3 regions of the Thalassotalea agariperforans genome follow, and region 1 is predicted to be linked to each of the others. Evidence: predicted binding sites of a transcription regulator. Region 1 holds the regulator's gene; each other region holds the start of a gene.
What was found. The regulator FliA, encoded in region 1, starts transcription of late flagellar genes. The targets are predictions, from matches to a motif close to CTAAAGNTNNNNNNNNNNNNGCCGATA.
Positions count from the first base shown of each region.

Region 2: the regulator FliA is predicted to act here: its motif matches at 2,082-2,108, upstream of ACSLUO_RS13500 (flagellin N-terminal helical domain-containing protein).
Region 3: the regulator FliA is predicted to act here: its motif matches at 1,207-1,233, upstream of ACSLUO_RS11620 (flagellar protein MotY).

Region 1 covers NZ_JBQMWH010000003.1:428,075-431,358, forward strand. The annotation lists gene flhF (flagellar biosynthesis GTPase FlhF) at 1-150, shown strand, start outside; gene ACSLUO_RS07160 (MinD/ParA family protein) at 182-1,024, shown strand; gene ACSLUO_RS07165 (RNA polymerase sigma factor FliA) at 1,042-1,761, shown strand; gene cheY (chemotaxis response regulator CheY) at 1,807-2,190, shown strand; gene ACSLUO_RS07175 (protein phosphatase CheZ) at 2,232-2,978, shown strand; gene ACSLUO_RS07180 (chemotaxis protein CheA) at 2,994-3,284, shown strand, end outside.
Region 2 covers NZ_JBQMWH010000011.1:37,604-40,887, reverse strand. The annotation lists gene fliD (flagellar filament capping protein FliD) at 1-566, opposite strand, end outside; gene ACSLUO_RS13505 (flagellar protein FlaG) at 626-1,108, opposite strand; gene ACSLUO_RS13500 (flagellin N-terminal helical domain-containing protein) at 1,194-2,015, opposite strand; gene ACSLUO_RS13495 (flagellin N-terminal helical domain-containing protein) at 2,152-2,973, opposite strand; gene ACSLUO_RS13490 (flagellin N-terminal helical domain-containing protein) at 3,075-3,284, opposite strand, start outside.
Region 3 covers NZ_JBQMWH010000008.1:43,150-46,433, forward strand. The annotation lists gene pgm (phosphoglucomutase (alpha-D-glucose-1,6-bisphosphate-dependent)) at 1-211, shown strand, start outside; gene rnt (ribonuclease T) at 400-1,098, opposite strand; gene ACSLUO_RS11620 (flagellar protein MotY) at 1,267-2,139, shown strand; gene ACSLUO_RS11625 (M1 family metallopeptidase) at 2,287-3,284, shown strand, end outside.

The sequences.
Region 1 (3,284 bases):
TTAACTGACGGTCAGCGTGTACCAGAAGATATTAAGGTTGCAAATGCTGAAAAGTTAGTTAGGCTTGCAGATAAAATGGCAACAAAATATGCAACAACTCATGCTTCAACATTGAATTCTATGCCAATGTCGTCAACAGCGTGTGCATAAATTGTAATAATAAGAATAAAGAAGTAAATTAATGATCGATCAAGCAAGTGGCTTAAGAAAAATGCAAGGCTTACAAAAAATTAAAGTCATCGCCGTTTCAGGCGGCAAGGGTGGTGTCGGCAAAACTAACGTTTCACTCAACACAGCTATCGCTTTAGGACAAATGGGAAAACGCGTTTTAGTACTAGATGCCGATTTAGGCTTAGCTAACGTGGATGTTATGTTAGGTTTACGCGTGCAACGTAATCTTTCGCATGTTATCTCTGGTGAATCTGAGTTAGACGATATTATTATTGATGGCCCAGCTGGTATAAAGATCATTCCTGCGACCTCAGGCACGCAATCTATGGTGGATTTAACGCCGTCAGAGCATGCCGGTTTAATTCGTGCTTTTAGTGATATGCAAACTCAATTTGATGTTCTTGTCGTTGATACTGCCGCCGGTATTTCAGACATGGTATTAAGTTTTGCACGTGCCGCCCAAGATGTGATGTTAGTGGTGTGTGATGAACCAACCTCAATTACTGACTGTTACGCATTAATGAAGCTACTTAGCCGTGATCATGGTGTGTTTAAATTTAAAGTTGTTGCTAATATGGTTAGAAGCCCAAGAGAAGGGCAGCAACTTTTTGCTAAATTGACGAAAGTTACTGATAGGTTTTTAGATGTCGCTTTAGAGTTAGTCGGCGTTGTACCTTTTGATGAAAATATTCGAAAATCCGTTCGTAAACAACAAGTGATCGTAGAAGCATTTCCCGATTCACCAGCAGCTAAAGCCTTTAAAGCCTTAGCCAAAAATGTCATGGAATGGCCAATCCCGCATCAACCCTCTGGTCATTTAGAATTCTTTATAGAACAGTTACTTGAAAAATAACGTTTAGCGGAGCTCATGTGGTAAAAGCTAATGCATACAATATACAGCAAGACAAAACGGCGTTGCTTGAGCAGCATACCGTTTTAGTTAAACGTATTGCTTACCATTTACTCGCTCGTCTACCTGCCAGTGTTCAAGTTGATGATTTAATTCAAGCCGGTATGATCGGTTTATTAGAAGCTTCCAATAATTTTGATATGAGCAAAGGTGCCAGTTTTGAGACCTTTGCTGGTATTCGTATTCGTGGCTCAATGCTTGATGAAATAAGGCGTGGCGACTGGACTCCGCGTTCGGTTCATAAGAATAGCCGTATGGTTACAGAAGCAATAAAAACCTTAGAAGCAGAATTAGGCCGTGATGTTTCTGATAGTGAAGTTGCTGAAAAACTTGATATTTCGTTAAATGAATACCATCATATTCTTAACGAAGTAAGTACAGGTAAAATAATAGGAATAGATGATCTAGGTGTAAATGAAGATGCTATCCATTTTGATGATGATGCTCAGCATGATGATCCATATCAAAACATTGAACATAGTATTTTCAAAAAAGCCTTAACTGATTGTATTTCTTCTTTACCTGAGCGAGAAGCTTTAGTACTGTCGTTATATTACGATGAAGAATTAAACTTACGGGAAATTGGTCAAGTACTTGATGTCAGTGAATCAAGAGTTAGCCAAATTCATAGCCAAGCGATGCATCGTGTAAAAGCACGTATGCAATCTTGGCAAAATTGAGTAAAATAAATATATTAGTTTTAAATTAAATCGCCGGAGGGTGTCTTGGATAAAAACATGAAAGTGCTTGTTGTTGATGATTTTTCAACTATGAGACGTATAGTAAAGAATTTATTACGTGATTTAGGTTTCACTAACATTCAAGAAGCTGATGACGGTAGTACTGCGTTACCTATGCTGCAGGGTGGTGACTTTGATTTTGTTGTAACTGATTGGAACATGCCTGGAATGCAAGGTATCGACTTATTAAAAGCAATAAGAGCAGATGCAAGTTTATCGCATATTCCTGTTTTAATGGTGACAGCAGAAGCTAAAAAAGAGCAAATTGTTATGGCTGCTCAAGCTGGGGTTAATGGCTATATTGTTAAGCCTTTTACCGCTGCAACGTTAAAAACGAAGCTTGACAAAATCTTTGAACGTTTAGCTTAGTTTTGACTAAGTTAAACGGCTCAATGCATAGGAGTCGATGAATGAGTAGCCATGTCTCTTTAGAGCAGGCGAAGTTGCTAGTTGAATATTTAGAAAACGGTCAGCAAGACAAGGCTGATGAATTAGTTGCTAAAATTCAAAATCCTATCAATACAGTATTGTTTGCTGAAATAGGTAAGTTAACTCGCCAATTACATGACTCGTTGATGAATTTTCAGCTAGATTCACGTCTTAATGATTTGGCGACAGCTGATATTCCTGATGCGAAAGAACGGCTTAATTATGTTATTAGCCGAACAGAAGATGCGGCTAATAAAACCATGGATGCGGTAGAGTCTATTTTCCCCGTTGTCGATAAAATTCAAGAGCAAGTTACTAAGGTTATGCCTCAGTGGCAGTCATTGATGCGAAATGAAATCGATCTCCCTGGTTTTAAAGGTTTGTGCCATGATTTAGATGCATTTATTGTTACTACTAATGCTGAAACAAAGCATATGCATTCATTAATGACGGATGTCTTAATGGCGCAAGACTTTCAAGATTTAACTGGTCAGGTTATTCGTAAAGTTATTGATTTAGTTAGAGAAGTTGAAGATAGCTTGATTAATATGCTAACGGCGTTTGGTATCAGTCAAGGTGATACGCCTGATGGATCTTCAAAAACCAAATCAGCACCAAAAGTGGGTGATAACTTGGTAGAAGGTCCGATAGTAAATAAAGAAGAACGTGATGATGTTGTTGCCGACCAAGATGATGTCGACGATTTACTTTCAAGCTTAGGGTTTTAAGAGGAATGACAGCGTATGTCTTATGAAGCAGATGAAGAAATTCTTCAGGATTTTTTAATCGAAGCTGGTGAAATACTAGAAACTTTATCCGAACAACTCGTGGAATTAGAAAACGATCCTGATAATGCTGAGTTACTCAATGCTATTTTTAGAGGTTTTCACACAGTTAAAGGCGGCGCTGGATTTTTAGCTTTAAATAACTTAGTTGACGTTTGTCATGGCGCAGAGAATATCTTTGATATTTTAAGAACTAACCAGCGTTCAGTTACCGCTGAATTAATGGATGTGATTTTACAAGCGCTTGAT
Region 2 (3,284 bases), on a different contig from region 1:
GATAACTCATTATCAGTACCAGTTTCAGACGAGCTATAACTTAAATAAGTACCGCTATCTTGGTTAACCAACGTAACTTGCACACCAAAATTATCACCGGCAGAATTAATTTTATCTCGAATGGCAGATAAGTCATCAGCCGCATCGATAGTAACATCAAACGTATCACCGTTAGCGGAAGCAAACGTTAAGGTACCCGCACCAACGGTTGACGTTGAGCCACCTGCAAAATTGGTAGTTTGTATTTTGGTGGCCGCAGCAAGTTGTAACACTTCAACATCAAAGCTACCGTCTGTAGCATAACCGTTAGTTGTTACTGAGATATTTTCATCGCTGGTCGTGACAGTTTGTTGGTTAAACTCGTCAATTGTATCCAGTTTTTTTAAAACAGATTGGAATTGAGATAAGGCTGATTTAAAACTTCCTAAGCCTGAAAGCTCAGTACGTGTTCGTTCTTCTTTTTCTTGGAGGCGTATTTCAGTAGGCACAGATTCCGCTGTAATAAAAGCTTCGATAATAGATTCTAAATCTAAACCTGAACCAATACCCGCTTGCGTAATATTCATAACCTGTCACCTCATAATACAGCTTAGTATAAGTTAATGACTGTATCTATTCTAATAATTTAAATACTTTCATCAAGAAGTATACCAGTTTTTTGACTAATATCTTGCTGTAGTTCAACAATGCGCTGAGCTATTAGCAAAATTTCTTCTGATGGAAATTGTTTTATTAATTCGTTACTCGCTGAATCGTAAATTTTGATCACCGTTTTTTCAGAACCATCATCTTGGGTAAAGTTTACCGTTCGAACCGGCATACTAATAAATTCAGAAATGGTTTTCATCGCATCAGAAATTAGTTCTGACTCAGCCTGTAACTCAGCATCTGATTTATTTTCTTTTGTTTTATCATTTTGCAGAACATGACCAAATGCTATTTCTGCTTTTTTATTAACATCAACAGCTAAAGTACCTTGTTCAACAGCATCATTCGCCAACTTATCAACCGATTTCAGTTTTTCACTTTCAATAGGATGATTTTGATTACGCTGGGGAAAATCGTCAACCAACTGTATTGGATTATCTTTAATAATCTTAACTGTCATGTGATACCTCCAATCAGTAAATATTTTAAACGAAAATGACACTCAAGCCTTGAGTGTCATTATTTTGTCGATTATTCGCTTAACCTTACAATAATGACAATGCTATCTGCGGTTGCTGATTAGCCTGCGCTAACATTGAACTTGCCGCTTGTTGTAATACTGAGCTTTTTGCTAATGCCGCACTTTCTGCTGCATAATCAGTGTCTTCAATACGTGAACGTGACGCTGATAAGTTTTGTGCTGTATTATCATTACTTCGAATAATTGAAGCAAAACGGTTTTGCTTCGCACCTAAATCAGCACGAACCGTATTCACAGTAACTAAGCCGTCATCAATTAAACCAATAGCTGTAGAAGCCGCTGTTGCTGAAGATACATTAATTGTTGAAGTAGTTAATACACTATATGACGCAAAGTTTGTCCCCACAGAAATCGTAATAACTTGACCGCCATCAGCACCAATTTGGAAGTCTTTATCGATATAGCTACCGTCTAATAAGTTTTCGCCAGCGAAAGAGGTTTGCGTAGAAATACGTGTCAATTCTGTTTCTAATTCCGTAAATTCAGCATTCAAAGCCGTTCTATCTGCCTGACTATTTGAACCATTTGCAGATTGCACCGCTAAAGTACGCATACGCTGAAGCGTATTAGTATACTCATCTAACGCACCTTCAGCCGTCTGAGCCAAAGATACACCATCATTGGCATTACGTGACGCTTGATTCAAGCCATTGATTTGCGCTGTTAAACGATTTGATATTTGTAATCCTGCGGCATCGTCCTTTGCACTATTTATGCGTTTACCAGACGACAAACGTTCAAAATTGCTTGCCAAAGAATTAGTTGAATTTTGCAGCTGACGTTGAGAATTCAAGGATTGAATATTACTATTTACGACTAAAGCCATGATGTTCGCCTCTGGGATTTTTCCCTATCTATGCAGTTATCTACTGCAAAAACTTACTTAAATATTTATCGACACTTTACTTAAAAACTTTAATAAATTTTTAAAGCGGTATTTATAACCGCTTTAAAATAGTTTTTTATAACAAAGATAATGCTATTTGCGGCTGTTGGTTAGCCTGAGCTAACATTGAGCTCGCCGCTTGTTGTAACACTGAGCTTTTCGCTAATGCTGCACTTTCAGATGCATAGTCAGTATCTTCGATACGTGAACGTGATGCTGATAAGTTTTGTGCGGTATTATCATTACTACGAATAATTGAAGAAAAACGGTTTTGCTTGGCACCTAAATCAGCTCGTACCGTATTAACTTTCACTAAGCCATTATCAATCAAACTAATTGCCGAGGTTGCGGCTACTGCTGATGAAACATGTACTGTGGCCGTAGATAAGATCTGAGCGGCATCAAAATCTTGCGTAATGTTGATACTAATTGCTTGCCCGCCATCAGCACCAATTTGAAAAGCTTTACCGGTATATGAACCATCCAATAAATTTTCACCAGCAAATGATGTTTGTTCAGAAATACGCGTTAATTCTAATTCTAATTCAGAAAACTCAGCATTCAAAGCCGTTCTATCTGCTTGACTGTTTGAGCCATTCGCCGATTGCACAGCTAATGTACGCATCCGTTGTAATGTGTTGGTATATTCATCTAATGCCCCTTCAGCTGTTTGCGCCAAAGAAACACCATCATTTGCGTTACGCGATGCTTGATTTAAACCATTAATTTGCGCTGTTAAACGATTTGAAATTTGCAAACCAGCCGCATCATCTTTAGCACTATTAATGCGTTTACCTGATGATAAACGCTCAAAATTAGTTGCTAATGAATTAGTTGAATTTTGTAGCTGACGCTGTGAGTTCAATGATTGAATATTACTATTTACTACTAAAGCCATGATGTTTTCCTCTGGGAAGATACCCTAATCTTGTTAAGATTGGCCCCCTAAAAGAGCCTCTTTAATCTTGTATCGGATCTATTTATAAAAACTTTAATTTTTTATAAAAGAGATAATGCTATTTGCGGCTGCTGATTAGCTTGCGCTAGCATTGAACTTGCCGCCTGCTGTAATACTGAACTTTTAGCTAAAGCAGCACTTTCTGAAGCATAATCAGTATCTTCAATACGTGAACGTGATGCAGACAAGTTTTGCGCAGTATTATCATTACTACGAATAATAGAAGCAAAACGGTTTTGTTTCGCACCTAA
Region 3 (3,284 bases), on a different contig from region 1:
ACAAAAATTGAGCCATGCGCCAGGTAATAATGCGGCGATTGGTGGCTTAAAAGTTGTCACTGAAAATGGTTGGTTTGCCGCTCGTCCTTCTGGTACCGAAGAAATTTATAAAATTTATGCGGAAAGTTTTATTGATACTAAGCATTTAGAGCTAATTATCAGTGAAGCGCAAGAGATTGTATCAGCGGTATTTAAAAACGCTGGCTTATAGTTACAAGCGACAAGTTATAAGCCACAAGTTAAAAGTTACAAGCTATAAGTATGATATACAGCTAGTAGATTGAAATTTAACATAAAAAGCCAGTCATGCGACTGGCTTTTTTGTTAGTGAGGTATTATCTTCGCTGAATTTAAGGCATTGTTACTTTAGTTAAGTATTTAGTTAAGTATTTAGCTAAGTTATTCGCTATTTGTGTCATCATTTTCAGCGGGTAAAGGCCAGCCTCCAAGTGTTTGCCACTTGTTAACGATATAACAAAATAACTCGGCGGTTTTTTCGGTATCGTATAACGCGCTATGTGCTTCTTGATTATCAAAGCCAATGTTAGCGGCTAGGCAAGCTTTGGCTAATACCGTTTGCCCTAAAGCTAAGCCAGAAAGTGTTGCCGTATCAAAACTAACAAAAGGGTGGAATGGGCTTCTTTTTATATGACAACGTTCAGTGGCTGCATTAACAAAACCTAAATCAAAAGAAGCATTATGCGCTACCATGATAGCGCGTTGACAACCTGCGGCTTTCATTTTTTTACGGATAAATTTAAAGGTTTCTTTTAATACTTCATCTTCATTAACAGCACCACGTAAAGGATTGCTTGGGTCGATACCAGTAAAAGCGAGGGCAGAAGGCTCTAAGTTAGCTCCTTCAAAAGGTTCAACATTAAAATGTATGGTTTCGTCTAATGAAAATTGTCCGGTGTTTTCATCTAAACTTAATGTAGTTGCGGCAATTTCTAATAAAGCGTCGGTTGTGGCATTAAAGCCTGCGGTTTCTACGTCAACTACCACAGGAAAATAACCACGAAAGCGTTGTGCAAAAAGGGTTTTATCTGTTGATTTATCTTTAGTTTGTGGAGTTGATGGAGATATTACGTCAGTCATTAAATTATTTCATTAGCGTTTGATAGGGTAATTATCTCAGAAAATGACACTTTTCTTAAACACTCTTTCGCATAAATCGTTAAAAAGTGTTATTTTTATAAAAAAGCGATAAAGTTATTTAGCAATTTGTCGATATTACTTAAGACATCAATTAATACTTTCGATTTTATGAAACATTATATTTTATTAGTAACCGCATTAACGTCGTTTTTAGCTTTGCCTACGCATGCTAATATTCGTCAGTATCAGGCGGATTTAGAAGAATCGAAATGGCAAGTTTCAGAGTCATCTCGTTTGTCTTGCACTTTATCGCATCAAATACCTAACTATGGTGAAGCGCGCTTTTCTAGTAGCGCCAGTCGTCAAATGAACATGAACTTTGAATTAGACATGTTACGACTACCTGATTCTTATTCACTTGCCGAAGTTCGCTCGGTTAATCCTAGTTGGAAGCCCGGTAAAATCGATCGCACATTGGCGGATATGAAATTGCATAAACAATATTCACCAAGTTTACCGAAAAAAATTGCTTGGACCATGTTAAGTGAATTAGAGCAAGGCATGAATCCACAATTTTATTATGATGATTGGTATGATGATGACGATAAAATTTCTGTTGGTTTGTCGCCAGCCCGATTTTCGAAAGCGTACAAAGAATTTGTTAGCTGTGTAGGTAATTTATTAAATTATAATTTTGAAGATATTGCTTACACTGTTCTTAATTACCAATCTAACAGTGATCAATTAACTAAAGCGTCTAAAAAACGAATTGCGATGATCACTGAATATTTAAGTTTAGACCCAGAATTAGAATTGGTATTGGTTGATGCCTACACTGACAGTTATGGCGGTCGTTGGCCAAACTATGAATTATCGGTTAAACGCGCTAATAAAATTAAAGAACATTTATTAGCTAGCGGTATTGATCCTTCACGTATTGAAGCCAAAGGTTATGGTGAAAAACGCCATATTGCATCGAATGATACCGTTTTAGGCCGAGGCCAAAACAGACGTGTTGTTATTCGCATGGATAAACCGTAAATTTAAAAAACAAAAATGTTTATATAAAGGCCTGTTTTTACAGGCCTTTATTGTTTTTATTTAGTGAATTTTTTAGATATAACTTTGAACATTTTGTTAGAATGGTTATGCTTAATTTTTGTTGTATTTTAACCAAGTAGGGAATTTATGTTTGCTCACGTCCTTGTATCCGTCATTCGTCAATTTAGTCTAGTATGTTTGTTAGCGATTGGTTTTAACACTAGCGTAATAGCGCAACCAGTTGACTCCCTCGTTGATGAATATACTTATGCTAATTATCAGCAAGTGAGTGTCCATCACCTTTATTTAGATTTAGCTGTTGATTTCAACAGACAGCAATTTTCGGGTTTTGCTGATTTATCTTTAACATGGCGTGATCGTGATAACAAAAAAACAGCTACTTTGATATTAGATACCCGTGATCTAGATATTAAATCAGTGATGAGTCAATCGCCAAAAGGAAGCTGGCAAAGTAGCACTTTTCATTTAGCTGAGCGCGATGACGTTTTAGGTTCAAAGTTAACCATTAAGTTAAGTGAACAAGCAGAGAAAGTGAGAGTATATTATCAAACTAAGCCACAGGCTTCCGGTTTACAATGGTTAACGTCACAACAAACGGCAGGTAAGCAGTATCCTTTTGTTTATAGCCAAAATCAGCCAATCCATGCCCGCTCTTGGATACCAATTCAAGATACTCCCAGTGTTAGGATGACTTATCAAGCAAGGATCACAACAGATAAAAATTTACTTGCAGTAATGAGTGCTAATAATGAACCTGACACGCCTAAAGATGGTGATTATTATTTTTCAATGCCACAAGCTATTCCCGCTTATTTAATTGCACTCGCGGTTGGTGACTTAGAAGTTAAAGCCATGAGTGAGCAAACAGCCGTTTATGCCGAAGCTAAATATTTAGATGCTGCTGTCAATGAATTTAATGATACTCAAGCGATGATCGATGTTACAGAGAAACTTTTTGGAGAGTATCGCTGGGGCCGTTACGATTTACTTATTTTACCACCGAGTTTTCCTTATGGTGGTATGGAAAATCCTCGACTTTCTTTTATTACACCAACTGTTATTGCTGGCGATAAAAGTTTAGTTAATTTAATTGCTCATGAATTAGCCCATTCATGGTCAGGTAA